DNA from 3 places in the Arthrobacter sp. NPDC058192 genome. Region 1 is predicted to be linked to each of the others. Evidence: riboswitches for the same ligand, from Rfam matches in the RefSeq annotation. Region 1 holds a riboswitch; each other region holds the start of a gene.

Region 1 (9,413 bases):
ATCGCTGCCTACGCCTGGAAGACCGGCGCCGGTGATCCGCGCTCGACACTTGGCCGCTCGCTGACCCTGGAGTACAAGGTAGCGGAAGGCAAGTGCCAGGACTATGTCAGAGGAGTGATCTGCTGGTCGCCCAAGACGGGGGCGCATGAAGTTCACGGCGCGATCTATGCGCGCTACAAGGCGGCGGGTGGTGCCGCGGGCAGCCTCGGCTTCCCGACCACCGATCAGAAGGGGGCGCCGGATAAGGTTGGGCAGTACAACCACTTCTCGGGCTCGAACGGGTCCTCGATCTACTGGTCGCCGGCTACCGGGGCGCACTCGGTATCGGGTGCGATCCGCACCAAATGGGCATCGCTCGGCTGGGAAGCGAGCACGCTGGGCTATCCGACCACGGATGAGAATGGCACCCCGGACAAGGTGGGGCGGTACAACCACTTCTCGGGTACGGGCGGTGCCTCGATCTACTGGTCGCCGGCTACCGGGGCGCACTCGGTATCGGGTGCGATCCGCACCAAATGGGCATCGCTCGGCTGGGAGGCGGGCACGCTGGGCTATCCGACCGGGGACACCAAAACGACCGCGGACAAGGTGGGTGCGTACAACCACTTCTCAGGTAAGGGCGGTGCATCTATCTTCTACTCGCCATCCACCGGGGCGCACTTTGTCCTGGGCGGGATACGGACCAAGTGGGCGGAAACGGGTTGGGAGAGGGGCCCGCTGGGCTATCCGACCACGGATGAGAATGGCACCCCGGACAAGGTGGGGCGGTACAACCACTTCGCGGGCACGGGCGGTGCCTCGATCTACTACTCGCCATCCACCGGGGCGCACTTTGTCCTGGGCGGGATACGGGCCAAGTGGGCGGCAAAGGGCTGGGAGGCGGGCCCGCTGGGCTATCCGACCTCGGATGAGAATGGCACATCGGACAAGGTGGGGCGGTACAACCACTTCTCGGGTTCGGGCGGCGCCTCGATCTACTACACTCCGTCCACCGGGGCCCACGATGTCGAGGGTGCGATCCGGACCAGGTGGGCAGCCCTCGGCTGGGAGAAGAGCCGGCTCGGCTATCCGACCAGCGACGAGTACTCCGTTTCCGAAGGACGCAGATCGGATTTCCGAAACGGGCGGTTGACCTGGAACAGGTCGACAGGGCGGGTGACCGGATAGCGAGGCCTCAATGGAGCCAAGTCTCGCCGGTTGGAAGCGGGGCCGAGGTGCGCAGCCGCCTCGGCCCTTGCCCGCAGGCAGGTTTCGGAGGAGGATGTTCGGCAACTTGGGGAGGCGCGGATGACCCAGCTTGGCAAGTTTGAAAAATACCTGATCGAGGAATTCTTCGACGACTACCGCGCCGGAGCCATGACGCAGCACACCTTCACGCGGCGCGTTGCGTTCATCATGGGGAGCATGGGGGCAGCGTCGGCAGCGATGCTGCTGGTCGGGTGCACGCCCGATGAAGTTCCCCGCGCCACGGACCCCATGCCGACGCCGACGCTTTCCTCGGTGTCGCCGGCGTCGGGCAGCGCGTCGGCGGGTACGGTCCCTGGCGCCAAGAGCCCGCTGTCCATCCCCGAAGGGGCGGCGGGACTTACGACGGCGACGGTGCGGTTCCCGTCCGGCGGGACCGAGATCAGTGGTTATTTGGCCCGGCCCGAGAATGGGCCGCCCCGGCCGGCAGTGCTGGTCTGCCATGAGAACCGCGGCCTGACCGCGCATATCCAGGACGTGGCCCGCCGCTTCGCCAAAGCGGGATACGCCGCACTGGCCCTGGACCTGTTGAGCAGGGAGGGAGGCACGGCAAGCCTGGACCCGGATGCCGTCCCCGGAGCGTTGACGCAGGCCGGAGCTGCGCGGCACGTCGCCGACTTCGCCGCGGGATTCGACTACCTGCAGGCACAGGACTTCGTGGATCATGGGCGGATCGCCATGACTGGCTTCTGCTTTGGCGGCGGCATCACCTGGTTGGCGGCGACGGCGCTCCCCGGGCTGAACGCCACGTCGGCGTTCTACGGCCCTGCGCCCGATCTCGATAAAGTTCCGGCCATCAAGGCGGCGGTCTTTGGCGTCTACGCCGAACTGGATCAGCGGATCACCGGCGCCATGCCGGCGTTCAAGGATGCCTTGGACGCGACCGACGTGCGACACGAACTCAAGGTCTACCCCGGCGTGGACCACGCTTTCCACAACGACACGGGGGAGCGTTATAACCAGGAGCAGGCAACCGCTGCCTGGAACGACACCTTGGCCTGGTTTGGTAAGTACGTTTGACAGCGGAGACATGTCGACGGATCCGGCCATCGCGGTCCAGGAATAGGAATTCTCATGTTGGCACATCGCTTCGCGGCCGCGGTGACCGCGGCGGGTACGTTGGGCCTGGCAGGGTGCGGAGCCGCCCCCGCGCTTGACCGGCTGGGCGTTGCAGCATCCGGACCGGACGGGGCGCAGGCCGCCGTCGTGCACGGATGGGGCCCAGTGGTGGCCGGGGACGAATTCAACTACTCGGGACCGCCTGACCCCGCCAAGTGGAAGGTCTATGACGGACGAGGACACGCGGGCAAGGGGATTCGGAGCCCGAAGGCCCTGGCTGTCGGCGGGGGCGCCGTCACAATCAGCGGCGACTCGGCGGGCACCACGGGCGGCATGTCTTCCCGTTTTGCCCGGCAGCGGTACGGCCGCTGGGAGGCCCGGATGAAAACCAGCGCACGCGATTCCCAGTATCATCCTGTCCTGCTCCTGTGGCCGAACAACAACGTTTCGCCCACCTGCGCGGAAATCGACTATGCCGAAGGTACGGCGGACATCACCCAGATCAAGTTCAACCTGCACCACGCCTGCCACGGCCCGAACTTCCAGACCCGGGACGCGCGGAGGGTGGACACCACCCAATGGCACAACTACGCCGTGGAGTGGACCCCGGGCGGGATCACCGGATACCTCGACGGGTCGGTGTGGTTTGCCGATACGAACCCGGCCCACCAGCCCACGGTGGGGATGCATCAAACGGTGCAGCTTGACTGGTTTCCGGCCGGGACATCTACCAGGCCGGCCCGGTTTCAGGTCGCCTGGATCCGTGTGTATAAATGAGCCTCCACTGGCCGCTTAACACGTCTTCAGGCTTCTGAGGCGCCGTCCGGCCCGGGGTGCTCGGCAGGCTCGAAGGACCCGTCGAGCGGTTCGGCCGCCGTTGTCAAAGCGGCGAGGTGCTCTGCAAGCGCTCGCTCCGGGCGCCCGGGATGCGCAGCGACCTGCTTGCGAAGCAGTTCCCGGACGCGGCCGTGCTCCGGGGTGGTGTCGGCGAGGACGGATTCGATGATTCTCGCTGCCTGGTGTCGGATACCAGCCGCATTGGCGGCGTGCTCGGCACCGGTAGCCCGATCATCGGGATCCTGGATTTCGGGGCGTCCCGGGCGGGATGACGGCTCCACCGACATGGGCTATTCCTCCGGTCAATGCGGTCTGCCGCCTTCCCCCCATCCCGGGCGTAGGTCCCGGTGCTGAAGGCGGCCCACCGTGACAAACCCTATATCGGCGCCGCGCGCCGTAGCTCAACGGAAGCGAAGTTTTCGCCAAGGTGATGCACAGGTTTTGCTGTCGATGCCCTGAGGGCCCCAACAGCACAGTGAAGTCCCGTGCCTGGTTGGGCGCGGGACTTCACTGGATGGGCCGGACTGCCGGATGGGCCGCTTTTACTTGTATACGCGGACCCAGTCGACCTGCATCTGCGATGGCTTGGTGGCCGAGCCATCCGGGAACCAGTCCAGCTGCAGCGTCTGGTGCATGCCCACTGTGGGCAGGTGCGCCGGGTTAGTGTCGGAGAAGGTCTTGACACCGTCGATGTAACCGGTGACGCCGGCCGGAGTCCACTCCACGGCGTAGTTGTGCCACTGCGTGGTGTCGATGGCCTTGGCCGCGGTCGTCTGGAAGCTCGAGCCGCCGCAGGCGTAGTGCAGGAAGAACTTGACCTGGGCAGTGTTGGTGCTCCCCTCGGCGTAGTCGATCTCGGCGCAGTTGGGGGAAGTGTTGTTGTTGGGCCACAGAATCAGCACGGGGTGGTACTTCGGGTCCCTGGCGTTGGTCCTCATTCGCGTTTCCCACTTGCCGTACTTTTGCTGGGCGAACTTGGCTGACATGCCGCCTGTGCTTCCGGCTGAGTTGCCGCTGACCGTCGCCACGCCGTTGGCCACAGACCACGCCTGTGGACTCCGCGCGCCTTTTCCGGCGTGGCCGGTTCCCTTGAAGACACTCCACTTGGTCGAGTCGGGCGCACCGGTCTTGGAGAACTCGTCACCCGCAACAACCGCACCCCAGCCGCGGGCGGTGGCAGCCTGCGACCCATTGCCGGTCGCGGCGGCAGCGGCTTGAGCGGCTACGGGAGCGGGGGCCGGGGCGGCGACGGCCGGCGTCGTGCCCGCAGCGGCACTACCCTTTGCCGTCGCTTCGACCGGGGCGACGGGCGCCGCTTCGGAGGCGGGGGCTGCGGCGGTCTCGGCTGTCCTGCCGGTGGGGGCGGTGTCCTTCTCGTCAGGCACCACAGCAGTGCCGGTTGCCCTCGCCTTAGGCGTTGCCGCAGTCTTTGGCGTGGCGGCGGCCTTTGGCGCGTCCGCAACCGGGGACGCCGGGGCTGCGGCGGAGCGTGCGGCCTGACCTGACGAAGGGGCAGCGGCGCCCGCCGTGGATGCGACACCGCACCCGGTCAGGGACAGCGCGCCCATGGCCACCACAATGGCTACTTTATTGAGACGGCTGGTCTTGGACTGTGTCTTCTGGAACAACGGACCCCTCCGGGCTTTGTGACTGGCACACACAACCGTGGCTACCAAAGCGGCGGCGAGTGCGGGAAGCTTCCTCCGGCCCTGCCGCAGGCATGGGCAGGCAGACGCCCATCGGCGTAGCGGCGCCCGGCGACGCGGGCTAACCGGGGCCCTGCATTCGGGCCAAGCCTTCAAGGCCAGGGGGCAACGTTACCCGAACGTTACCGGGGCCCGCAAAACCACTCCTTGCGGATTTCCCGCGTTTTTCTGCCCGGGGGAAGAATGAACGCATGAGTGATGCTGGCGAGTTCATTGACCTGGCGCTGCAGCGGGAGGGTTCCTGGAGCCGTGCAGATGAGCTGCGGACCCGGCTGGAAAAGAATCCAGGTGGCCGTGGCCTCCGGTTCTACGGCGCCTCAGTGGGTGCCATCCGCGGGACCGTCCGGGATGCCGGGCGGCGCTACGCGGGGCTTTCGCATGACGCGGTCACGGCGCTCAGCTCCGAACTGTGGGAGGTGCCGGTTTTTGAGCGGCGGCTGGCCGCGGTGGTGCTCCTGCAGGCCAACGTGAAGTTGTTGACCAACTCCGATCTCACCCGGCTGGAGGGCTTCATCCGGGAGGCGCGGATGCCGGACCTCGTGGATCCGCTCGCCGTCGACGTCGTCGGACCCCTCGTGGATGGTCTGGACATTCTGGGCCGGGTGCGGGCGGACAGTGTGCTGGACCGGTGGGTGCGCGAGCCCGATGCCTGGCTGCGCCGGGCAGCGCTGCTCTCACCGCTGCTGGCGCTGCGCGCCGGGGCGGGGGACTGGGACCGGTTCGTCCGCCATGCCCGGGCAGTGCTCGGCGAGTCCGGAAGGCGCTTTGGTTCCGCCGACGCCGAAGTCGGTGGCACCGCCGGTGCCGCAGCGGTCCGGGAGGCGCTTTCCCGGGTCCTGGCGGAGGTGGCGAAGACGAGACCGGAGCTGCAGTTCACACCCGACGCGGGGTGAAACTAAGTTCGGTCCCTGCGATCGACAGGTACCGCCTTATCCGACGGCGCTGCCGGCATTGCCGCGTCCTCCGTGGACGTTCGGCGGAAGTGCGAACGTCCTGGCGGCCCGCGACCCGGCCACAGCGCTCGCCGCAATGGTGACCAGCGCACCCACCAGCAGGGCCGCTGCCTCGCCGGGGAGCAGCACCTGAAGCTGCGTGCCGATGCTCGCCGCCGCCACCGGAACGCCGAGCTGGGCCGCCGACAACACACCGAGCGGCAGCGGGAGTCCCAGGAAGGCCAAGCCCGCGTGGGTCAGCAGCGTTCCCGCCCCCAGGGCCATGCCCAAGCCGATCATGTCCGGATGCCCGGCCAGGTCCTTGAGTGTGAGGGAGGCACCAAGCCAGACGAAGAACACCGGGCCCAGAAAGCCGTCACTGACGGCGAACAATTGCCGGGCCAGCCGCCGCGGTTCGCCGACGGCAGCCATGACCAGGCCGAAGGAGAAGCCGGCCATCATCACCGAGACATTGCTGAACGTCGCCACACCGGCCAGGGCAAAAAGGACCGCCAGCTGGACGCGCAGTTCCAGGGCGAACTTGCGGGCTTCCGAGAGCCGGTGGAAGCGCCCGCGGATGCCGCTGCTCTCCAGCCGACGCAGCACAAAGAAGAGCGCGACGGAGCACGCCGTCACTGTTAGCAGGCCCAGTGCCGCCCGCCCGGCGTGCGGCGGGTCCACCATAAGCGGCAGCGCCACAATGCAGGCGATGTCGGCGATCGCCACCTGCGCGATCATGGCGACGACGGCGGGTCCGCCCAGCCGCAGGGAGTCGACGATCGGAAGGACCAAGGCAGCCGACGACGACGCCAGCAGCACGACGTACAGGGGAGCATGTCCGGTCCCGAAAAGCAGACCGATTCCGGTTCCGACGGCCACGGCAGCCGCTGTGGCAGCCGCGGCCCGCCGGGCACCATGGCCGAGTGCGGAACGGATCACCGGATCCCTCACCGGAACATGGGTTCCGGCCACAAACATCATCAGCGCAAACCCGATGTTGGCCAGCAGGCTGAATGTCGGATCGGCCGGGTCCACGAGGCCCAGCCCGCTCCGCCCGATCAGGATTCCTGCCAGCAGTTCGCCCAGCACCACCGGCAGCCGCCAGCGCACCGGCAGTGCCAGCAGGGGACCGGCCAGGGCCGCGACGGAGATCAGCGCCAGGGACAGGAACGTCATGGCGCGCCTAGCCTGCCGACCGGCGTTCCACCACCGCGTACGCTCGGCCATCCAAGAAGGCCCAGTCATTGACCACCATGAACCCGAGCGTGTCCACCCGGTCGTTCAGGACGTGCTCGTCGAAGCCGCCGTCGCGCGGTTCCGCATCCCACGTAGCCACGTGCACGTCTTGCCCGTCCAGGATCAGCAGTTCGGTGTTGACGTCGAAATCCTCCTGGGGCTGGTTGCTCAACTGGCAGATGGCAACGCAGTGGTTTCTCATCTTGGGCCTCCGCTTCGAGGTGGTGCTGATGGCATCATCCTACGTTCGGAAGCCCTGCCGCCCTATGGGCAGCGTCCGCTCCGGGTGTGGCCTTCGTTACCTTAATGTGACATTTGGCCGGACCTCGGGTTACCGTGGATATGTGCCCAGTTGATTCCGAGACGGGCGCCCCCCAGCCGATTGCCTAACTCTGCCGCGGCCCGGGGGTAACTCGCATCGACGACCGGCAGAGACGGGGAAACCACTTTTGACCTGCTGATCACGCAGGTCTTGGGGTGAAGCCGCACAGTGCCCGCTATGACGGGCCCGGGAGTGCGGCCGGGTGCCTCCCATCCGAATCCGACAGCTCACCTCGCAGGCATTGGGAGAGGTACATTCTTGTCTTCAATCAATACTTTTGCGCGCCATGCCGCCGTTCTCGCCGCCGCATCGGGCCTCGTTCTGACCACCGGAATGGCGGCCAACGCCGCCACAGCACCGGTGCAGCGCGGTGCCGTCGCGGCGTCCCATGTGGACGTCAAGGGACTGGTCAGCGCGCCGCTCACGGCCGATTCAAGCGTTAGGATCAGCTTCGACCGCCCCGCGGTGGCTGCCGTCGCCGCGCCGGTCACCCAACAGCCCAAGCCCGCCGCCGCAGTTCCTGCCGCAGTTCCCGCAGTAGCGCCTGCGGCGAAGCCCGTGGCGCCGAAGGCAACCGTGCACGTTCAGGCGGCCCCGGCCGCAGCGCCCGCTGCCAAAGCCCCCGCCGCTCTGGCGCCCGCTGCCGGCCGCAACGCCATCATGCTGGCTTCCGCCTACCGCCAGGTGGGCATCACGCAGGACTGCACCGCCATGGTGGAAAAAGCCCTTCGCGCGGCGGGTAAGCCGGTTGGCGACATCGGTCCGCGGGCCTTCCTTGGCCTCGGAACCCGTGTCTCGACCCCGATCCCCGGCGACATGGTGGTCCAGTCCGGCCACGTCGGCATCTACGCCGGCAACGGCCGCGTGGTCAGCGGCGGCATGAACTACAAGAACCAGACGATGGTCCACCCCCTCTCCTGGCTCACCGCGACGGGCCCCGTGACCTTCGTCCGCGCCTAGGCCGTAGTGCCCCACGGGGCGAGAACACTTCCAGGCCAGAACAAACCGGGCCTGTTAGTCCGGAAAGACCGGCGATCGACTGCCTTTGGGGGCAGGCGATCGCCGGTTTTTTCCTGTGCCGTCACTCTGTCATATGCGATGCGGTCTCCTTGCGCCCTCATCCGCTGCCAGCGGAAGCGTCATCTTCATGACGGTTCCTCCGGGACCGGTCGCAGCCACCGCGACGGTGCCCCCGGCAGCCACCGCGATTTCCCGGACCAGGGCCAAACCAATGCCGAAGCTCCGCTGTCCCTGCGTCCCGCCGCTGCTGGAGGTCCGCACAAAACGGTCAAAGATCCGGTCCTGGTCCACACCGGTGATTCCGGTCCCCGTGTCCGCAACGGTGATGACCGCGCGCTTTTGCTCGATCGCGGTCCTGATGGATACGCGGCCGCCCGGCGGGGTGTGAGCGAGCGCGTTATCTGCCAGGGCGAGGACAGCACGGCGGAATGCATTTTCATCGACCCGCGCCTGCGGCCGGGCGTCGGCGGCGAATTCCAGGTGTACGTCCCGTTGCTCTGCCACCAGCCGGATGCTCTCGGCAACGCCGGCGGCGGCGACGGCCAAATCCACTGGCGGTATTGCTGGGTTGGGGGCGTCGGCGGTTGCGGCGAGCAGGAGTTCGTTGACGATGCCGGTCAGCGTGGCAGCGTCCTTGCGGATCAGGGCCAGGTCCTGACCGTGCTTGGATACGGGCTCGACGTTGCGCTGGGCCAGCTGGATCCGGGTGTCCAGGATGGTCAAGGGGGTGCGGAGTTCGTGGCTGGCGTCCTGGACGAAGCGCCGTTGCCGGGCCAGGGCGTCACCGAGGGGGCGGATGGCGCTGCGCGCGCTGAGCCAGCCGACGACGCCCGCCAGCAGGATCCCCGCCGCACCGGCGATGACCATGGCTGCGAGCACGTCCCTGGAATCGAGGTACGCGTACGCCGTCCCGGACCCTGCCGGGCCCGGAACTTCCGGGTGGGCCAGCTGGTTCACGAGGTAGAGGGCCGTGGCGGCGAGGAGGCCGATGACCATGACCGCGCAGGCGGCGCTGATCCGGAGGGCGACCTTGAGTGAGGCCCTGCGGAGTGTGGA
Region 2 (9,413 bases), on a different contig from region 1:
GCGGTTCTTCCGCGTGGTGGGCACGACCGGCGCAGCCGGCACCCGCCTGGAAAGCACAGACGGCGCCGCACCGGCACCTGGCCGGGACGACGCCGTCGGGCGCTAAGGCTATTTCCTGAGTTCTGCCACGACGAAATCGATGCACTCAAGCAGTGCCGAGACATCATCCGGTTCGATCGCCACGAACGTGGCGATGCGCAGCTGGTTCCGGCCGAGCTTGCGGTACGGTTCGGTGTCGACGACGCCGTTGGCACGGAGCACCCTGGCGATGGCCGCGGCGTCGATGGACTCGTCGAAGTCGATGGTGGCGATCACGTTGGAGCGGTCCTCGGCCTTGGCCACGAACGGCGTCGCGTAGCCGGACGCCTCTGCCCAGCGGTAGATCCGGCCGGCAGAATCGGCGGTCCGGCCGGAGGCGAAGTCCAGGCCGCCGTTGGCGTTGAGCCACTGCACCTGGGCATCCAGGGTGACCAGGGTGGCCAGGGCGGGGGTGTTGTAGGTCTGGTTCAGCCGGGAGTTGTCGATTGCCGTCTGGAGGTCCAGGAAATCGGGGATCCAACGGTTGCTGGCCTTGATCCGGGCCGCCCGCTCCAGCGCCGCCGGAGAGAACAGGCCGAGCCACAGGCCGCCATCGGACGCGAAGTTCTTCTGCGGCGCAAAGTAGTAGACGTCGGACTCGGCCACGTCCACGTCGAGGCCGCCGGCCGCCGAGGTGGCGTCCACCAGCACCAGCGATCCTTCATCCGCGCCCGACACGCGCCGGACGGGGGCCGCGACACCGGTGGACGTCTCGTTCTGCGGCCAGGCGTACACGTCGACGCCGGCTTCCGCCCGGGGGGAAGGCCGCGTGCCGGGCTCGGCCTTGATGATGGACGATTCGGCAAGGAACGGCGCCTTGTTGGTGGCCGAGGCAAACTTGGACCCGAACTCGCCGAAGGAGAGGTGCTGTGCCTTGTTTTCCACGAGTCCGAAGCTGGCAACGTCCCAGAACGCGGTCGAGCCGCCCACCCCGAGGACCACTTCGTAGCCTTCCGGGGCGCGGAAGAACTCGCTGAGGCCGCTGCGGACCGAGCCGACCAGGTTCTTTACGGGTGCCTGCCGGTGGGAGGTTCCCAGCAACTTCGCCGATGCTGCGAGTGCCTCCACCTGCTCCGGGCGGACCTTGGACGGGCCGGCGCCGAACCGTCCGTCCTTGGGCAGGAGGTTGGCGGGGATCGTGATGCTGGTGTCGCTCACAGTGGCTCCAATATTCGGCTGGTTCGTAGAGTGGCTGGGAGGGGGCCGGGCAGGAACAGCTGCAACGGGCACCCATCTTCATTCTGCCTGACGGCCCCCCGCGATATGGAAAAAAGCCTGTCACAGTCCGGTCATTGAGACGGGCCGGGCGGGCCGGCAGGCGGGCAGCGGGAAGAGGCCGGAGCCCGCACCAAAATTATCCGGAGTAATTCAAAATAGGCTAGGCTGTGCTGCGAACGTACGGCGGATCTCGCCAGGGCACGTCCTGCACGCAGCCCGCACGCGGTACGGTGGGAATGACGCAAGACTGCGCTCAAGGAGCTGAGTTGAATGACGGATCTGATCGATACCACGGAGATGTATCTTCGGACCATCCTGGAACTTGAAGAAGAGAACATCGTCGCCCTCCGCGCCCGCATCGCCGAGCGGCTCCGGCACTCCGGCCCCACCGTTTCCCAGACCATCGGACGCATGGAACGGGACGGCCTGGTGGTTGTGTCAGGCGACCGGCACCTTGAGCTGACCGAAACCGGACGGAAACGTGCCATTGGCGTCATGCGCAAGCACCGCCTGGCGGAGCGGCTACTCGCTGACGTCATCGGGCTCGACTGGGCCTATGTGCATGAGGAAGCGTGCCGGTGGGAGCACGTCATGAGCGAACGCGTCGAGCGGAGGATCTTCGAGATGCTCGACCATCCCACCGTTTCTCCCTACGGAAACCCGATTCCCGGGCTTGCGGAACTGGGCGGACTGCCCTCCGGGACATACGCGGACGGGGTTGTGAACCTGCTGGAGGCCATGGCCGGCTACGGTGCGGGTTCGCGGATCACGGTCAACCGGCTGGCGGAACCGATCCAGGTGGAACCCGAACTGCTCGCCCAGCTCGACGAGGGCGGGATCCGGCCCGGGGCGAAGGTCTCGCTGGAGCGGGTGGGGGAGTACATCTCGGTCCGTGTTCCGGATATCGAAGGCGCCCTTGAGTTGCCGCCCGAGGTCGCTGCGCACGTGTTTGTAACCGTCGCCTGACCTGCGGCAACGGGGCCGGACATGGGACAACCCATGAGTTGTGCACCACAGGTATCACGGATTTATTACCGGGCCGCTTAATCGCCTATAGTTAGTGGCCTGTACCGATACCAAAGCGTTATCTGATCCGAAGCCGAGCCCTGCCAGCGGATCAGTAGCAGAACCACCTCCTGGCAGGGGCGGGGGAACCACTTTCGGCTGCTACTCCGGCAGCCTTGGGGTGAAGTCCGTCAGCGGCAAGCATCTTCCATCGAGGGATCCTACGGGGCTACCTCTGTGTCCGGATGCTTGCAAAAGGCGGACCGGGTCTTTGAACTCTCTGACCCGAATCCGACAGCTAACTTCGCAGGCTATCCAGAGAGGAACCGTTCTTGACCACCCAGACCGCCAGGGGCCGTCGCCGCGCGACCGGTCCCGCTCCGGAGCCGCGTCCCGTCGTCGAGCATATGGCCGAGCGCCCGCGCGACGCGCACCGCGACGAACGCCGCCGCCGCCGCGCTCCGTTCCGTCAGGTTACGGATTTCGCCGCAGCCAGCGGCGTGGGGCAGAAGGCCGGCATCGCGCTGGCCGCCACGGGCCTGGTCCTCACGGTGACGGTACCCGTGACCAGCCCCGTGATGGCCACCTCCGCGGGAACCGGCGCGGTTTCTGCTGCCGTTCAGCCGGATGTCACCGCTGCGGCCGCCGCGAAGGTCGACTTCAGCCGCACGGCTGTTGCCACCAAGGGCGACCCCGACGGCAAGCTCAAGCAGCTGCTTAGTGCGCAGTCTGTGGGCAGCATCACGCGTGCCGCCTCCGCCGGAACACTCGGCGCCCCGCTGGACCAGATGGTCACTGCCTCGCCGTTCGGTTACCGTGTGAACCCCATCACCGGCGGTCCGGGGGAGTTCCACCGGGGCCAGGATTACGCCGCGAAGTGCGGCACTGGTGTCCATGCCGCCGCCAGCGGCACCGTGACCTTCAATGGCTGGCATCCTTACGGTGGCGGAAACCGCGTGGTCATTGACCACGGCAACGGCCTGGAGACCACGTATAACCACCTGTCCTCCTCCTCGGTCAAGGTCGGCCAGAAGGTCTCGCGCGGCGACATCATCGCCATGAGCGGGACCACCGGCGCCTCGACGGGCTGCCACCTCCACTTTGAAGTCATGGTCAATGGCGACGTCGTTGACCCCCTCGGCTGGCTCTAAAGATGATGGGCCACTCTCGCATCCTTGTGACACGCCGTGATCTGAATGTGACTTTGAGGTCCGACTGCTGTAGGGTTTGAAGCACGCCAACTTTTCCGAAGTTGGCGCTCTTGAGTGGATTGCCTAGCTCTGCCACCGCTCAAGGTCCGTTCGCATTACATCGTCTGGCAGGGGCGGGGGAACCAATTTTGGCCTTCGAAAGAAGGCCTAGGGGTTAAGTCGCAAAGCTTCCCAGGAAGCGGCGCGGCCGGGTGACTCCCATCCGAATCCGACAGCTCACCTCGTAGGCATTGGGAGAGGCTACCTTCGTGTCTTCACGCCACAACGCCGCGCGCATGCGCACGGGCGGGGCTCCTATGAGCCCGCTCAAATCCACATCACGTGCCGCCCTTGCCGGCGCCCGGATTGGATCACTTTCCGCTGGCTCATTCTCTATCGAGTCCGGACAGCATGCAGTCGCCGCTTTTGGCGCGTCTTCGCAGTACACCCTTCGCTAAGTAACCCATTTCGGGGCGATCCGGCGTACCCCCAAGATGCCGGAGCGTCCTAAGCCCGCGCCCGAAAGCGCGCGGCCCAGGAACACGAAAGAGAGAACTTAATGACTACTCGTGCAACCGTTGCACGGCACCGCGCCGAGGTCACCAAGACCAACTCGCTGGCTGTTATTGCCAAGGCAGTCGGCGACAACGCCGGCGGCATGGGCCGTCAGGCCGCGGTCATCGCCGCAGCTTCCGGCTTGGTTCTGACCAGCGGAATCGCAGCCAACGCTGCTGAGACCAACGTTCAGCGCGAATCCACCTCCGCTTCCGCCCTGGAAGTCCAGTCGGCTGCTCCGGCAACGATCTCGGCTGCCTCCACCATCGCGATCTCCTACGAGAAGCCCGCCGTCACCACGTCGCCGGCTCCCGTCGTCGAGGCTGCCAAGCCCGTCGTCAAGGTCCAGGAATCGACGGCCACCCAGGCCGGCGGCGCCCAGGCCGCCGGCACCAAGCTTGGCGTCAGCGGCGCAGCTGCCCAGGCCCCCGCCGCTGCAGTCGCAAGCGGCGCCGGCGCAACCATCGCCGCCGCTGCCTACGCGCAGATCGGCGTGGCGCAGGACTGCACCGCCCTCGCCACCAACGCGCTGGCCGCAGCCGGCATCCACTACCACGGCTGGCCGGCAGGCTACCTGTCCCTCGGCCGCACCGTGAGCGCCGCCGAAGCCCGTCCGGGCGACCTGGCCTACTACCAGAACGGCGGCGTCGGCATGGCTCACATCGCTGTTTACGTCGGTAACGGCATGGCAGTCCACGGCGGCTGGAACGGCGGAACCACCGCACTGTACAGCGTGAACGTCGGCTCCGGCCCCGTCTTCATCCGCGTTGGCGGCTAGGCAAAAGCCTCCGCACCTCTAAAGACCCCCGCCTGTTGAGGCGGGGGTCTTTTGCGTTACCGGGCCATGAACGTCCCGCGCCGCCCACCGCCACGCGGAAGAAATATTCGGTGATCCGGCAGTTGAGTGTTTACTCTTGTCTTGTCGATCCATAGCCCGACCATGCAGAGGGCAGCCGGCCCTCGTGCCCCTGGCGGGTGCGGCCGTGAAGAGGTATGCGCATGCGCACTCTCGTTCTGAATGCTGGATATGAACCGCTGGCGGTGGTCACCTTCCGCCGGGCGCTCGTGCTTGTCCTGACCGGAAAGGCCAGCGTGGTGGCCGAAGGGGACGAACCCGTTGTCGGTCCCCAGGACATACTGGGCCGCCCGTCCGTGATCCTCCTGAACCGCTACGTCCGGCCGCGGTACAACACCATCACAACGGTCAGCCGCCGCGGCGTGCTCCGCCGCGACGCCCACCGCTGCGCCTACTGCGGGAAGGCCGCCCACACGATCGACCACGTCCAGCCCAAGTCCCGGGGCGGCGCGGACTCCTGGGAAAACCTCGTCGCGGCCTGCTTGCGCTGCAACAACGCCAAGGGCGACCACACGCCGGGGGAGATGGGCTGGAAACTCGGCTTTGCCCCCGGACCTCCAAAGGGCACCATGTGGCAGATCAAGGAACTCGAAAAGCCGACTCCCGCCTGGGATCCCTTCCTGCTGCCAGAATCGGCCGCCTGAACCAGACACCGCGCTAGGCTGGGCGGGTGGAGTTCGATGCCATTATTCTCGCCGGGGGCAGGTCTTCGCGCCTTGGCGGTGTCCCGAAGGCCAAGCTGACGTACGACGGCGCCACGCTGCTGGAGCGGTCGCTGGGTGCCGCGGACGCGGCCGGCCGCATCGTCGTCGTCGGTCCCGACCCGGGTGACCTTCCCGACGGGATCCTGAACTGCCGGGAAGAGCCGCCCTTCGCCGGGCCGTCCGCCGCCATCGCCGCCGGACTGAGCGCGCTGGCTGCGGACCACGCCGGAAAACCCGGCGCCGGGCGGGCTTCCGCGGCCTTGGGGTCCGCCGGTGTTCCGGCGCCCTTCACCCTGGTCCTTGCCTGTGACATGCCGCGGTCCGCGGCAGCGGTCAGCGCCCTTGCCGCGGCGCTGGCCGCCCGGCCAGACGGAGAGGAGGGCGACGGCGTCATGGCAGTCTCCGCCGACGGCCGGAAGCAGCCGCTGGCCGGTTTTTATGGCACGGCCGCGCTACAACGATCTGCGGCCGACGCCGTACGAGGGGGAGGCCTCGAAAACGCGTCGGTCTTCGCCCTTCTTGCTAGGCTGGAGGTGCGGGAAGTTCGTGTTCCCCCCGGGTCCACGGATGACGTCGACACCTGGGACGACGCGACCGCACTAGGTGTATCCGGCGCGATCTCGGACTTCGGTCCCGGCTCCGTGCCGGGCCCCGCAGCTGACCGGCGACCATGGAGGCAAACGGTGAAAAGCCAGGACGAAACGCTCGAAGACTGGTGCCGTGCACTGCTCCAGGCCCTGGAACTGGAGGACGTCGAGATAGACGTGTCCGAGGTCCTCGCACTGGCAGGCGTGGCCGCCCACGCCGTGGTGCGCCCGGCAGCGCCGCTGACCACATTCATCGCCGGCTTTGCGGCCGGCCTGGCCTCCGGCTCGGGGCAAACTACGGACGAGGTGTCCATGCAGGCCGCCATGGCTGTAGCGCGCCAGCTCGCCAAGGATCACGCAGCCGCCGAAGCTTCCGGGGCATGACACCTGCGCCTCCAGGGGGCAGCGGACCTTTCGCCCCAGGCAACGAATCAGACAACGAAACAGGCGACGAAACAGCCGGCGGCAGCGCCGACGGCAGCCCCGAGATCGGACTGACCGGCCCGGAGGCTCCAGCGGAACAGGAACCGGAGGGCGGCCCCCACCGGCACCTGGCCCACACCTGGGATGAGGCCCGGCAGCTCGCCTTTGACTGTGCCACCCCCATCCCGGCCGCCCCCGTCCCGCTCCGGCAGGCATTGGGCCGCACGCTGGCAGCCGACGTGGTGGCTGAGGGCGACATGCCCCACTACGCCTCCTCTGCCATGGACGGCTGGGCCGTCAACGGCAGCGGCCCCTGGATCCTGGCTGAACCGGGCCAGCGGCTCGCCCCGCATCAGGCGAGTCCGATCGCCACCGGCGGCCTCGTCCCGGCCGGGGCCAAGGCGGTGCTGCGCAGCGAAAGCGGTGTCATCGGCACGGACGAGGACGGGCTGCCCGTCCTCAAGCTGGGCGGCAGCGCCAAGCCCGGGGACCCGAGGAACGGCGACCATATCCGGAAAGCCGGGGAAGAAGCTGCCGACGGGGACATCCTGATCAAACGCGGCACGGTCCTGAATCCTGCCCACCTGGCTCTCGCCGCCCTGGCCGGAAACGACACCCTTCCCGTGCTCGGCAAGGCCTTGGTCCGCCTCGTGTTCACCGGCTCCGAAGTGGTGACATCCGGGACGCCGGCGCCCGGCCAGGTCCGCGACACTTTCGGGCCCCAGCTGGCAGCCGTGGTGGAGATGCTCGGCGGAATCTGCGCCGAGGAAGTGAAAATCGGAGACACCTACGCCGAATGGCTCACTGCCCTCGAAGACAGCGAGCCCGTCCCCGCCAGCACCATCCTGCCTGCCGACGTCGTCATCACCACCGGCGGCACCGGACGCTCCGGGACGGACCACCTCCGGCGTTCGGTTGCCGAGCTGGGCGGTCGGCTGCTGATTGACGGGATCGCGATGCGGCCGGGCCACCCGGCTGTACTGGCCGAACTGCCGGACGGCAGGTACATCCTCGGCCTGCCGGGAAACCCGCTCGCGGCCATGATGGCGCTGTCCACCATCGGGACACCGCTCCTTGCGGCACTGGGCCACGCACCCAACCCCCCGCTCGGCGAGGTGCCGTGCGGCTCGACCATTGACGCCGATCCCGGGCGGACCCGGCTCATGCCCTTCCGGCTGCTCTACGGCATGGCATCCCCGGCGCAGCACACCGGCCCGGGGATGATGCGCGGGCTGGCCGCCGCCGACGGCGTGCTGGTGGTCCCGCCCCACGGTGTCCAGCTGGGGGAACCGGTCCCGGCGTTCGCGCTGCCCTGGAGTGCGCCGCTCCCGGACCTGGCGGCAGCGCCCGCGGCGCCCAAGCCCGCTGCAAAGCGCGCCGCCCGGAAAACCGGGGCCAGCGACGGCCCGGTGGACTGGAGCGCCCTCCTACAATGATGGAAAGAGTCAAAACGCATAGGAGTACCGCATGGGCCGCGTGACGCAGCGCCGCAAAGTGCACAAGATTGTCCTCGACGGTTCCCCGCAGGCCCTCGAATTCCCGGTCCGTCACCGGGAAGACGTCCTCGCCGTGGAGGAACCGTTGGAAATCCGGATCGGAACCATGTCGTTTTCCGTCACCATGCGGACGCCGGGCCACGACTTCGACCTCGTCGCAGGGTTCCTGGTTTCCGAGGGCGTGATCTGGGCTCCCGAGCAGCTCGTGTCGCTCAGGTTCTGCGCCGGCGAGAACGCCGACGGTGTCCAGACGTTCAACGTCGTGGAAGCCCAGCTCAGGCCCGACGTCGTCCTGCCGGAGACCGGGCGTAACGTCTACACCTCCAGTTCCTGCGGCATCTGCGGGACGGACTCGATCGAGGCCGTGCACAAATCCTCGCACTACAGCCCGGCCGAGGACCCGCTGACTGTTCCGGTGGAAACGCTGGCGGCCCTGCCGGAGGCCCTCCGGGCCGCCCAAGACGTCTTTGACGTTACCGGCGGGGTGCACGCCGCCGGGCTCTTTGGGATTTCTGACGACGGCTCGGCAGAGCTTCTGTGCCTGCGCGAAGACGTTGGACGGCACAATGCCGTGGACAAGGTGGTGGGCTGGGCCCTGCGCGAAGGCCTTTTGCCGCTCCGGGGGACCGTGCTGCAGGTGTCCGGCAGGGCCTCGTTCGAGCTTGTGCAGAAGGCCTCCCTCGCCGGAATCCCGGTCCTCGCCGCCGTCAGCGCTCCGTCGAGCCTGGCCGTTGAGCTGGCTGAGGCGAGCGGGCTGACCCTGGCCGGGTTCAGCCGCCGGACCAGCCTCAATGTGTACTCCGGCCTCCACCGTGTCGCTGTGCCCGCCCCGGCGGCCGGCTCGCGCTAGAACTTGGTTAACTCGCGCTAGAACTTGGCTAATAGGTTGCCGGCGGCGTAAGTTTTTTCCATCGATTGGAGAACCAGTCGGGTCCGTCAGCGCTGAAGAGGATCACCTTGCACGACGACCGCCGTCTCACGGAAGTCCGGCTGGACCGCTTTCTGCGGGACCGCATCGCGCCCGCCGTCTACCCGCGCAGCCTGCCGCTGACGCTGAGCAGCTGGGATACGCCGGACGAACCCGTGCCGGCCTTGGAGGCCCTGAGGCACGAGTTCACGCCCCAGGAGCACGGCGCTGCCTGGGGCCGGCCGTGGAGCACCAAGTGGCTGCGGCTGCAGGGCGAAGTGCCGCAATCCTGGGGAACGGCGCCCGGCACTTCGGTGGAAATCCTGGTGGACCTCGGCTTCAGCGGGGAGCTCCCGGGCTTCCAGTGCGAAGGCATCGCCTGGCGGTCCGACGG
Region 3 (9,413 bases), on a different contig from region 1:
CAGACCGAGGTGGCGAGAATTGTCACGGCCAGGACAATCCGTGCCGGCCAGTAGGCCCGGCCCCGCCACAGTTCCACGGAGCCGATGCCTGCCAGGGCTGCGACTGCCGGAGCCAGCGCCACAGCGTAGTACGGGTGCACCGTGCCGCCCATGAAGCTCAGGATCCCGGCTGTGACCACCAGCCAGCCGCCCCACAGCAGGAGCGCCGCACGGGTTCTCGAGGCCCGGGAGTCGCGCCGGGTGAACCAGAGTCCGGCGGCCAGGAGGATCAGGGCGGCCGGCAGCAGCCAGGACACCTCGCCGCCGAAGCTCGTCCCGAACATCCGGGTGATGCCGGCCGTGCCGCCGAAGCCCACGTTGCCGTTGCCGCCCGGGCCGCCGCCGGAACCGGTGATCCGGCCCAGGCCGTTGTAGCCGAACGTGAGTTCCAGGAAGCTGTTGGTCTCTGAGCCCGCCATATACGGGCGGGCTGAGGCCGGGGTCAGCTGGAACAGCGCAAGGTAGCTTCCGCCTACCGCCACGATCCCCGCGGCGGCGGCCAGCAGGTGCAAGAGTCTGCGCCCGAGGGTGGCAGGCGCCGCCCACAGGTACGCCAGGGCCAGTCCCGGCACGATCAGGAAACCCTGCAACATCTTGGTCAGGAATGCCAGGCCGATCACGGCCCCGGCCGCGGCGAGCCATTTCCAGCACGCTTTCTCGATGGCGCGGGTGGTGAGATACGCGGCCAGCACCAGGCACAGGGTGAGCATGGCGTCGGGGTTGTTGAACCGGAACATGAGCGCGGCCACCGGGGTCAGCGCCAGGGCGCCGCCGGCTATCAGGCCTGCGGCAGGGCCGGAGACCCGCTTGACCGTCAGGTAGAGGAGCCCGACGGCGGCCACCCCCATGAGTGCCTCGGGAACGAGCATGCTCAGGGCCGAGAAGCCGAAGATCCGTCCGGCGAGGGCAGGAATCCACAGGGCAGCGGGCGGCTTGTCCACCGTGATGGCGTTGCCGGCGTCGAGGGAGCCGAACAGCAGTGCGGTCCAGTCCTTGGTTCCGGCCTGGATCGCCGCGGCGTAGAAGGAGTTGGCGTAGCCGGTGGCTTGCAGGTTCCACAGGTAGAGCCCGGCGGTGATGACCAACAGCAGAGCTGCCGAGGGCCGCACCCAACGGGGCTGCAACCCGAACAGGAGACTGTCCTTGTGGCTCCGGGACGGCAGCGGGAGCGGCGTTGATCCTGCCGCTTCATGCGCCTGGGCCTGTGATTCCTGGCCTGCCGGCTGGCCGCCGGCGGGGGAGCCGGGCTGGGCGCCGGTCGCGGGGCTGATGGTAGTGGTCATTTACTCGGCCGTTTCTGTGCAAGTGGTTTCTGTGCAAGCGGTTTTCGTGCAGAGGAGGGAAGCACCGGGGGCGCCGGGCACCGGAACAGCGGGTGTGGCGCCCGGCGCCTGTATGGCCGGGGTGGCCCGGGGGCGGAAGACCACCAGTCTGAAGAGCAGGAACTTGACGGCCGTGGCGGCCAAGTTGGCGGCGGTGACCGTGACCAGTTCAAGCCAGCGGTCCGGTGTTCCGCCCGACACGCCGTGAATCAGGGCGAGCGCACCCGACGTCAGGGCCAGCCCAATCCCAAAGACCAGAAGTCCTTCGAAGTGGTGGCGGGCGGCCTGGCTGCTGCCCTGGATGCCGAACGTGAAGCGCCGGTTGGCTGCGGTGTTGGCCACCGCGGTGGTGAGCAGGGCGAGGAAATTGGCCAGCTGAGGGTCCATGATCCCGCGGCAGAACAGGAAGATCACCAGGTATGCCAGGGTGGAGGCCACCCCGATGCTGCCGAAGCGGACGAGCTGTCCGAAGAGGCTTCCGCCGGGGCTTTGTTCGTGGGCCCGCGAGGATGCCGGCAGCGGCCCGCGGGCCAGGGCGGCGCGCAGTTCGGGAACCGGGATCCGGCCCGAGACCAGGTCCCGGCTCAGCCGTGTCATGCCGCGCAGGTCGGCGAGGGCGGTCTGGACGATGTCCACGCTGGAATCCGGGTCGTCGGTCCAGTCCACGGGCACTTCGTGGACACGCAGGCCGCACTTTTCGGCCAGGACCAGCAGTTCCGTGTCGAAGAACCAGGCGTTGTCCAGCGTATGGGGGAGCAGTTGCCGGGCCACGTCCGCCCGGATTGCCTTGAAGCCGCACTGGGCGTCGCTGAAGTGGGCGCCCATGCAGGACTGCAGCAGGAAGTTGTAGCTGCGAGAGATGAATTCCCGCTTGGGTCCGCGGACCACGCGGGAGTTGCGGGTCAGCCGGGTGCCGATCGCGAGGTCGGAGTGTCCCGAAATGAGCGGGGCGAGGAGCGGGCCGAGCGCCGCCAGATCGGTGGAGAGATCCACATCCATGTACGCCAGGACCGGCGACGGCGAGGCGAGCCACACCTTGCGGAGCGCGTTGCCGCGGCCTTTCTCGGCCATATGGACCACGTTCACCTCGCGCAGCTCCCGGGCCACCCGTTCGGCGGTCTTGAGCGTCCCGTCGGTGCTGGCGTTGTCAGCCACCGTGATCCGGAACGAATGCGGGAAAGAGCCAAGAAGATAGGCGTGCAGCCGGCGCAGGCAGGCTTCGAGGTCCCGCTCTTCATTGAAGACGGGGACGGTGACGTCCAGCACCGGCGTGCTGGCACGGGTGTCAATGGCCAACCGGCGCCCGCCAGCTTCGGTGGTGAACGGGAGGGCAAACGCGCCCGCAGCAGGGCCGGCAAGCGTGCCCGGGACGGCCACGTCGGCCAAGGCCAGCGCGGACGATGCAGCGGGTCCCGCCGGGACCGCCGGCGTCGCCGCGGGATGGGGAAGGGTTCCTGGGGCCTGGTCTGTGAACGTCATGGTCCCACTTTCCCGGCGGCCCATATGAAGGCTTTAGGGCGAAGCTGTGCGGGGCCTGTGGAAATCGGGCCCGCTCCGGCTCCCGCCCGCGCAGAGGAGGCCCCGGATCACGTGGATCCGGGGCCTCTGTGCGCGCTGTGCGCGGGCTGGCTGTTTTGCCGGCCTAGTACCAGTTGTGTGCCAGGTGGAAGTCCAAGGCCCCGCAGGGGGAGCCGTAGCGCGACTTGACGTAGTCCAGTCCCCAGTTGATCTGGGTCCGGTAGTTGGTCATGTAGTCGGCACCGGCGCTCGCCATCTTCGAGGCAGGCAGGGACTGGACCACACCGTAGGCGCCGCTGCTGGCGTTCGTCGCAGTGGTCTTCCAGTCCGATTCCTTGGTCCAGAGCTTTTGCAGGCACGGCATCTGACCGGCGCCCCAGCCGTAGCTGCCCAGCTTGGCGGCGGCGTAAGCCTGTGCTCCAGCCGGGTCGTTGACGGCGACAGGCGCCTTTGCGGGGGCTGGTGCCTTTTTGGGGGCAGCCACCTTCACGGGGGCAGCCGCCTTTGCGGGCGCCTTAGCCGGGGCGGCCACCTTCACGGGCGCCTTTGCCGGAGCGGCGGCCGGCGCTTTGGCGGGCTTGGCCGCGGCGGTCCGTGCTGCCGTGTTGTGCTGCGCTGCAGGCGCCGGCGCAGCGACCAGGACCTGTTCGAAGTTAAGCTTGGGCAGCGGGTCGGCGAGCGTGGCCGCCTCGGTGCCCGCAGCGTTCGTCGCGTGGGCGCCCGTCTCGGCTGCCTGGACAGCGGCGGCACCGCCGGCCAGCAGTACGGCGCAGGTGGCTGTCGCGACGGCGGCGCGGCGGCTGCTGATGCCCAACCCGGCGGCCAGCCGGGACAGGGCAGTCGTCTTTTTCGCCGGTTCGGCGCGGTGGCGCGTCTTGGCGGTGCGGGAATCGGAAACGCCGTCAGGGCGCGTTTGTACCTGGAATTCAGTCATGATCGCCTCTCATACGCCGGCGGAGTTAGCTGTCGGGTTCGGATGAGGTCATCCGGCCGCACGGAAAATCACGTGTCGGCTTCACCCCGAGGGCGCATGAATGCAGAATGCCCGGGAACTCTGGGTCCCCCGCCTCTGCCTGTACGAGCGGAATCCGGGAAGCGGCAGAGTTTGGCGTTCATCCGGATACGCGGCACTAGTGACGGCCGCACGCTAAAGACGCTACAGCACTCGGACGCCGAAGTCACAATTTGGTAACAGGAGTCACAGTGGCGGGGTGTCGGCTTGCGTCGAGTCTCCGGGCGGGGAGATAGAGCTGGAGATGGTGGGTCCGGTGGGCTGGCTACACCACCGGCGGCACGGCAGGCAGCCGGACAGCGAACTCGGTGCGGCCAGGTCGTGACGTGACTTCCACAGTGCCGCCATGGGCCTCCACGATCGACTGGACAATGGAGAGGCCCAGGCCGCTCGTGCCTTCGGACGTCGGCACGGCAGCAGCCGCGCCGCGACTGCCGGGGACGCCATCGGCGGCACCGCCGCGGCCCCCGGAAGCAGCCCGAGAAACAGCGGCAGAAACTTCCCGGGCGGCGGACCCGGACCGGGCGCCCGCCGTCGCCACCGCGGGCCTGGGTGCGGCGTTGGCCGCCGGATTGCTGCGTGCGGCGTCGGCCCGCGCGAAGCGGGCGAAGACCCGGCCGACGAACTCCGGGGCGATGCCGCCGCCGTTGTCCGTTACCGTGACCACGGCACTGCCGTCGGCCGAACGCATGACGCCGGTGACCACTGTGGTTCCCGGTGCCGTGTGCTTGCGCGCATTGGACAGGAGGTTGGCGATGACCTGGTGGAGCTGCGCCGCGTCGCCGCGAACGGCCACAGGCCCGTCTGGGAGTTCCAGCTGCCAGACATGGTCCGGCGCCATGACCTTTTCGTCGCTCACCGTCTCGATGGCCAACTGGGTGAGGTCGACATCGGCCATCTTGAGCGGCTGCCCCTCGTCCAGCCGCGCCAGCAGCAGCAGGTCTTCCACGAGGGTGGTCATTCGCTCAGACTGGCTTTGGACGCGGGACAGGGACCTCTCGCCGTCGGGCGTGAAGTGCTCGGTCATCCGCATCAGCTCTGTGTAGCCGCGGATGGCCGTGAGCGGTGTGCGGAGCTCGTGCGAGGCGTCAGCAACGAACTGCCGTACCTTCGTTTCGCTCTCCTGCCGCGATTCCAGGGCGCTGGCGACGTTGTCCAGCATCTGGTTTAGTGCGTGGCCCACGCTGCCCACTTCCGTTCCAGGATGGGCGGCCGACGCCGGGACGCGCACCCCCAGCGCCACTTCGCCGGCATCCAGCGGCAGGCGAGAGACCTTGGTGGCCACTTCGGAGAGCTGCTCCAGCGGCTTCATGGTGCGCCGGATCAGGGCCGTGCCCGCGAGTCCGATCAGCACAAGCCCTCCGGCGGATACCACCACCATGGTCCACACCAGCGAGGCTAAGGTGTTTTGCTTTTCTGCCAGCGGGAGCCCGGTGACAATGATGTCGCCATAGGGTGCGCGCGCGGCCGTAAGCCGGTACGCGCCCGCCGAAAGGGTCCGGTCCACTGGTACACCGTTCGGGGTGAGTGCCAGTAGGACCGCATTGTCGTCGGGGGAGAGGCTCTCCCGGGTGCCGTCACCGGCCAGGAAGCCGGCCCTGCTGACCGCGCCGTCGAGCAGCCGTGCGTTCAGCGTCCCGGCGCCCTGCCCGCGGGCCTCGAGGGGGTCGGGACGGCCGCCCGGGTTGCCGACGGCGGGCCGGCCGAACTCGCTCGAGCGGTGGGAGGCCTGGCCGAGCTGGTCATCGAGCTGCCGGGTGAGGAAGAGATCCATGGAGGCGTAGCTGAACAGACCCACCGCGCCGCAGATGGCCACCAGCAGTGCCATCGCGACCAGTACCAGCCGGGTGCGCAGATGCCACGTGGACGGGTTGCGCCAGTCGCGTCCGGGAGCCCGGGTCACGCCGGAAAGTGTGGGCACGGATCAGTCCGCCGGCTTCAGGACGTAGCCAGCGCCACGCACGGTGTGGATCATGGGCGCGTGATTGGCGTCGACCTTCTTGCGGAGGTAGGAGATGTACAGTTCCACGATGTTCGCCTGGCCGCCGAAGTCATATTCCCAGACGCGGTCCAGGATTTGGGCCTTGCTGATGACCCGCTTGGGGTTTTCCATGAGGTAACGGAGCAGCTCGAACTGCGTGGCGGTCAGGTGGAGCTCAGCGCCGGCCCGGCTGACTTCGCGCGTGTCGACATTGAGCACAAGGTCACCCACCACGAGCTCGGCGGTGTCCATGGCGGCCACTCCGGAGCGTTGGACCAGCCGGTGCAGGCGGAGCAGAACTTCTTCCATGCTGAACGGCTTCGTGACGTAGTCATCGCCGCCGGCAGCCAAGCCTGTGATGCGGTCCTGGACGGCATCCTTGGCGGTCAGGAACAGCGCCGGAACCTCCGGCGCGAACGCGCGGATCCGGTTGAGCAGCTCGACGCCGTCGAACCCGGGGAGCATGACGTCCAACACCAGCACGTCGGGGCGGAATTCCTTGGCAAGCCGCACGGCGCCCGGCCCATCACCGGCCACTGCCACGGACCAGCCAGCCATCCGAAGGCCCATGCTCATGAGCTCGGAAAGGCTGGGTTCGTCGTCAACCACCAGCGCACGGATCGGCGAACCGTCCGGATGCGTCAGCTGGGGAAGGTTGTTGGTCATGGAGTGCGAAGTTGCCATGGGACAACTCTCCGATCTGCCAGTTAGGCGGGGCTTTGGGGACCCTGTGCGGCACCTGTGAATCCCAGCCTAGCGAGCTGGACGGCCTTCCCGGCGCTGCCGGTCTCTGCTTCCGAGTGCCCGAAACGTCACAGGCCCGGCTGTCGGCCCGCACAGCCCCAGCACAGGATCTGTCAGCACGCTGGAGTGAACACCGATCCGCACCACATACCAATAAGGAGAAACATCATGAGCGGTCAGTATCCCGGAGCCGGTTCAGGGCCCGCCCCCGCATCCTCCGCGGACGCCGTAACGGCGCCCGCGCCCGTGACCGCGCCCCGCCCCGCCTCCCACCACGACGCCAGCCAGCCTGAGGGGCGCCAGTTCGTCGGCGGGCAACCTGAAGCCGTCCAGTTCGAGGGTCACCAGTTCGACGGCGGGCAGCCCGACGGCGGAAGAGCGGATGCCGGGCGGTTCGACGCCGGCGCCGCGTCGGGCTGGGGCGTGCCCCCTGTGGCCTCGACGGTTCCGGCTGCTGCCCCGGCCTGGGGCATGCCACAGCCGGAGCCGACGTCCCCGGCCGCCGCGCCCGGCTGGGGCGCGCCGGGAGCCGGACCCAGGGCCGCCTCCGCCAAGCCGTGGACGCTGAAGCGTGGGCTCGCCGTGGCCGGAGTCGCCGCCGTCCTGGCAGTCGGGTCCGGGCTTGGCGTCTATGCGCTGACCTCAAGTTCGGCGACGGCCGACGGCGCAGCTGCCGGGGCGGGCGCGGGCCCGGGCGCCGGCGGCCAGGGATTTGCGCCGGGCATGCCGGGCTCGGGGCAGGGCGGGTTTGCAGGCGGCGGCATGTCCGGGCAGGGCGGCCCCCGCGACTTCGCCGCCGGCGGGATGGGCGGACTTTCGGCGGCGGTTCATGCGGATTACGTGGTGCTGCAGGGAAGCCAGTACGTCACCATGGCAGAGCAGACGGGAACGGTGAGTGAGGTGAGCTCGTCCTCCGTCACGGTTAAAAGCAGTGACGGCTTTACGCGCAGCTATGCGCTGGGCAGCGACGTAGTGGTGAGCAATCTGCAACAGCGACGCCAGCAGGCCGGCGGCTCGGCGTCTCAGCTGACGGTGGCGGACATCGTCGCCGGCGGGAGTGTGCGCGTCGTGGCTGCCAAGGACGGCTCCGGTTACACGGCCGCCTCGGTCATGGTCGCGGCAGCAACCTCGACCGGCTCGACGGGCCAGTCCAACTAACCACCGGTTAGGCGGTCATTGCCGCCGGACCCGCCGGCGCCGTCGAAACCGCCGGAGCCGCCGGAGCCGCCGGAGCCGCCGGGTCCGGCGGCGTGCCCACTCCGTGGACAACCCCAGGCCGCGAGCCGCGGTACGGCGGTTTGGCCGTCGTGGAATGCCTTGAATGATTTCAGCCGAGCCGCCGAGTTCGTCGAACAAAATTCGCCCGACAGGGGCCAATGGTCGCCAAGTTGGCAAAACAGTTGTTATTTTTTCACGGCGGCGAAATTGTGATTTGTGCTACATCTTGGGATTCTGTCTCACTATGTGGAAGCTGCCGTCCTTTGTTACTTGCAAGTTCATATTGTTACGTTGCACACTTCCATTGTGAACAAGAACTCAACAGCATCTGCAGCCGCAGCTTCCTGGATCAGCGCACCCGCTGGTACCGAGATGCGCTGTTGTCGAATGCACGCCTAACTTTGACACCCCAGGAGTTTTTAGGCATTCAGCCCCAGCCCAGAGTCGGGCGCCCCTCCCCAGTTTTCATTGCGGGGAAAGAAGCATTCGAGCCGCGATGACGGCCATTCACATTGAGGTAAGCATTCCATGTCAGTTGCATCCGGATACGTCCACATCTCCGTCCGTAACGCCAGCAAGGCCAGCCAGACCTCCGGGATCCGCCAGGGCTTTGGCGGCCGTTCCGCTTTCGCCCCGGCCGGATCCGCCGGGACCTTCCCTGCCCCCGGATATGCAGCCCAGGGCTATAACCCTGACTCCTATGGCCAGCTCCGTGCCGTTAACCCCGCCCCGGCCACGGCGCCCACGCCCGTGATTGCCCCGGGTGCCGGCGGCCCTGTGCGTCCTGCCCCCAGCGATAACGTAGCCCGCGGCTTCGTGCTGTACATGGGGATCGACGAGGAAACCGCGGCCGCGGCTGGCACCTCGATCGCCAAGCTCGCCCAGGAAATCCGTGCCTACGCACAGTCGCTCGTCACCGGCGCCGAAAGTTACGCTGCCGTCGCCGTCGCGCCAGCCAGCGCACCGGGTTCAGCACTCGACGTCGTCCGTTCCACGTTTGGCGACCCCACCGCCGGTGCCCGCCAGCGCACCGAGACCACACGGCTGCCCCAGCCGCAGGATCCGCGGCCTTCCGGTGTGCTGATCGACCTCGCCCGCCGTGAAGTGCACCTCGACGGCGAGTCCCTGAACCTGACGTTCAAGGAGTTCGAGCTCTTGAATTACCTTGTCGAGAACGGCACCCGCACGGTGGGACGCGACGAGCTCCTCGAAGGCCTGTGGCGGAACGCCGAAGAGGTGCCGAACGAGCGGACCATCGACGTCCACATCCGCCGACTGCGCTCCAAGCTCGGACGCCTCGCCAACACCGTGCGCACCGTGCGCGGGCAGGGCTACCGCTTCTACGAGCACCCCGAGGTTGTCGTCTGGGCCGCTCCGGAGTATTCGATCTAGCCCCTATAAATCCTTAGCCGAAAGCGTCCGTTCCTTCCAAGGGGCGGGCGCTTTCGCTTTTCCGGCACGTGCTCGCTCGGCTGTTCGACTCTTTCGTGTTTATGGGCTCCGGCGTAGGCTTCGGATCGTTGATCCGACTATTGGGAGGAACCATGTCTGTTGCACGCATCACCACCCTGAGTGCCAA

The links. Region 1 has a riboswitch for cyclic di-AMP ahead of ACFVVK_RS13755 (hypothetical protein). Riboswitches for the same ligand answer to the same signal wherever they lie in the genome.
Region 2: linked by a shared signal. The riboswitch ahead of ACFVVK_RS10935 (M23 family metallopeptidase) and the one ahead of ACFVVK_RS13755 (hypothetical protein) in region 1 are both predicted to bind cyclic di-AMP.
Region 3: linked by a shared signal. The riboswitch ahead of ACFVVK_RS10090 (hypothetical protein) and the one ahead of ACFVVK_RS13755 (hypothetical protein) in region 1 are both predicted to bind cyclic di-AMP.

Annotation. Positions count from the first base shown of each region.
Region 1 covers NZ_JBHVVJ010000013.1:11,257-20,669, forward strand. Annotated here, with positions in the region: gene ACFVVK_RS13715 (choice-of-anchor D domain-containing protein) at 1-1,167, shown strand, start outside; gene ACFVVK_RS13720 (dienelactone hydrolase family protein) at 1,288-2,265, shown strand; gene ACFVVK_RS13725 (glycoside hydrolase family 16 protein) at 2,320-3,081, shown strand; gene ACFVVK_RS13730 (hypothetical protein) at 3,108-3,428, opposite strand; gene ACFVVK_RS13735 (glycoside hydrolase family 16 protein) at 3,684-4,769, opposite strand; gene ACFVVK_RS13740 (DNA alkylation repair protein) at 5,039-5,740, shown strand; gene ACFVVK_RS13745 (cation:proton antiporter) at 5,777-6,955, opposite strand; gene ACFVVK_RS13750 (hypothetical protein) at 6,963-7,217, opposite strand; cyclic di-AMP (ydaO/yuaA leader) riboswitch at 7,392-7,592, shown strand; gene ACFVVK_RS13755 (hypothetical protein) at 7,596-8,297, shown strand; gene ACFVVK_RS13760 (sensor histidine kinase) at 8,427-9,413, opposite strand, start outside.
Region 2 covers NZ_JBHVVJ010000009.1:101,742-111,154, reverse strand. Annotated here, with positions in the region: gene ACFVVK_RS10950 (MFS transporter) at 1-106, shown strand, start outside; gene serC (phosphoserine transaminase) at 109-1,236, opposite strand; gene ACFVVK_RS10940 (metal-dependent transcriptional regulator) at 1,567-2,262, shown strand; cyclic di-AMP (ydaO/yuaA leader) riboswitch at 2,384-2,629, shown strand; gene ACFVVK_RS10935 (M23 family metallopeptidase) at 2,634-3,452, shown strand; cyclic di-AMP (ydaO/yuaA leader) riboswitch at 3,573-3,756, shown strand; gene ACFVVK_RS10930 (NlpC/P60 family protein) at 4,051-4,824, shown strand; gene ACFVVK_RS10925 (HNH endonuclease) at 5,046-5,546, shown strand; gene ACFVVK_RS10920 (NTP transferase domain-containing protein) at 5,573-6,577, shown strand; gene ACFVVK_RS10915 (molybdopterin molybdotransferase MoeA) at 6,574-8,052, shown strand; gene fdhD (formate dehydrogenase accessory sulfurtransferase FdhD) at 8,084-8,962, shown strand; gene ACFVVK_RS10905 (alpha-mannosidase) at 9,070-9,413, shown strand, end outside.
Region 3 covers NZ_JBHVVJ010000008.1:103,041-112,453, forward strand. Annotated here, with positions in the region: gene ACFVVK_RS10080 (glycosyltransferase family 39 protein) at 1-1,322, opposite strand, end outside; gene ACFVVK_RS10085 (glycosyltransferase) at 1,323-2,840, opposite strand; gene ACFVVK_RS10090 (hypothetical protein) at 3,004-3,813, opposite strand; cyclic di-AMP (ydaO/yuaA leader) riboswitch at 3,813-4,000, opposite strand; gene ACFVVK_RS10095 (ATP-binding protein) at 4,157-5,794, opposite strand; gene ACFVVK_RS10100 (response regulator transcription factor) at 5,816-6,556, opposite strand; gene ACFVVK_RS10105 (hypothetical protein) at 6,785-7,774, shown strand; gene ACFVVK_RS10110 (winged helix-turn-helix domain-containing protein) at 8,363-9,226, shown strand; gene ACFVVK_RS10115 (dodecin family protein) at 9,379-9,413, shown strand, end outside.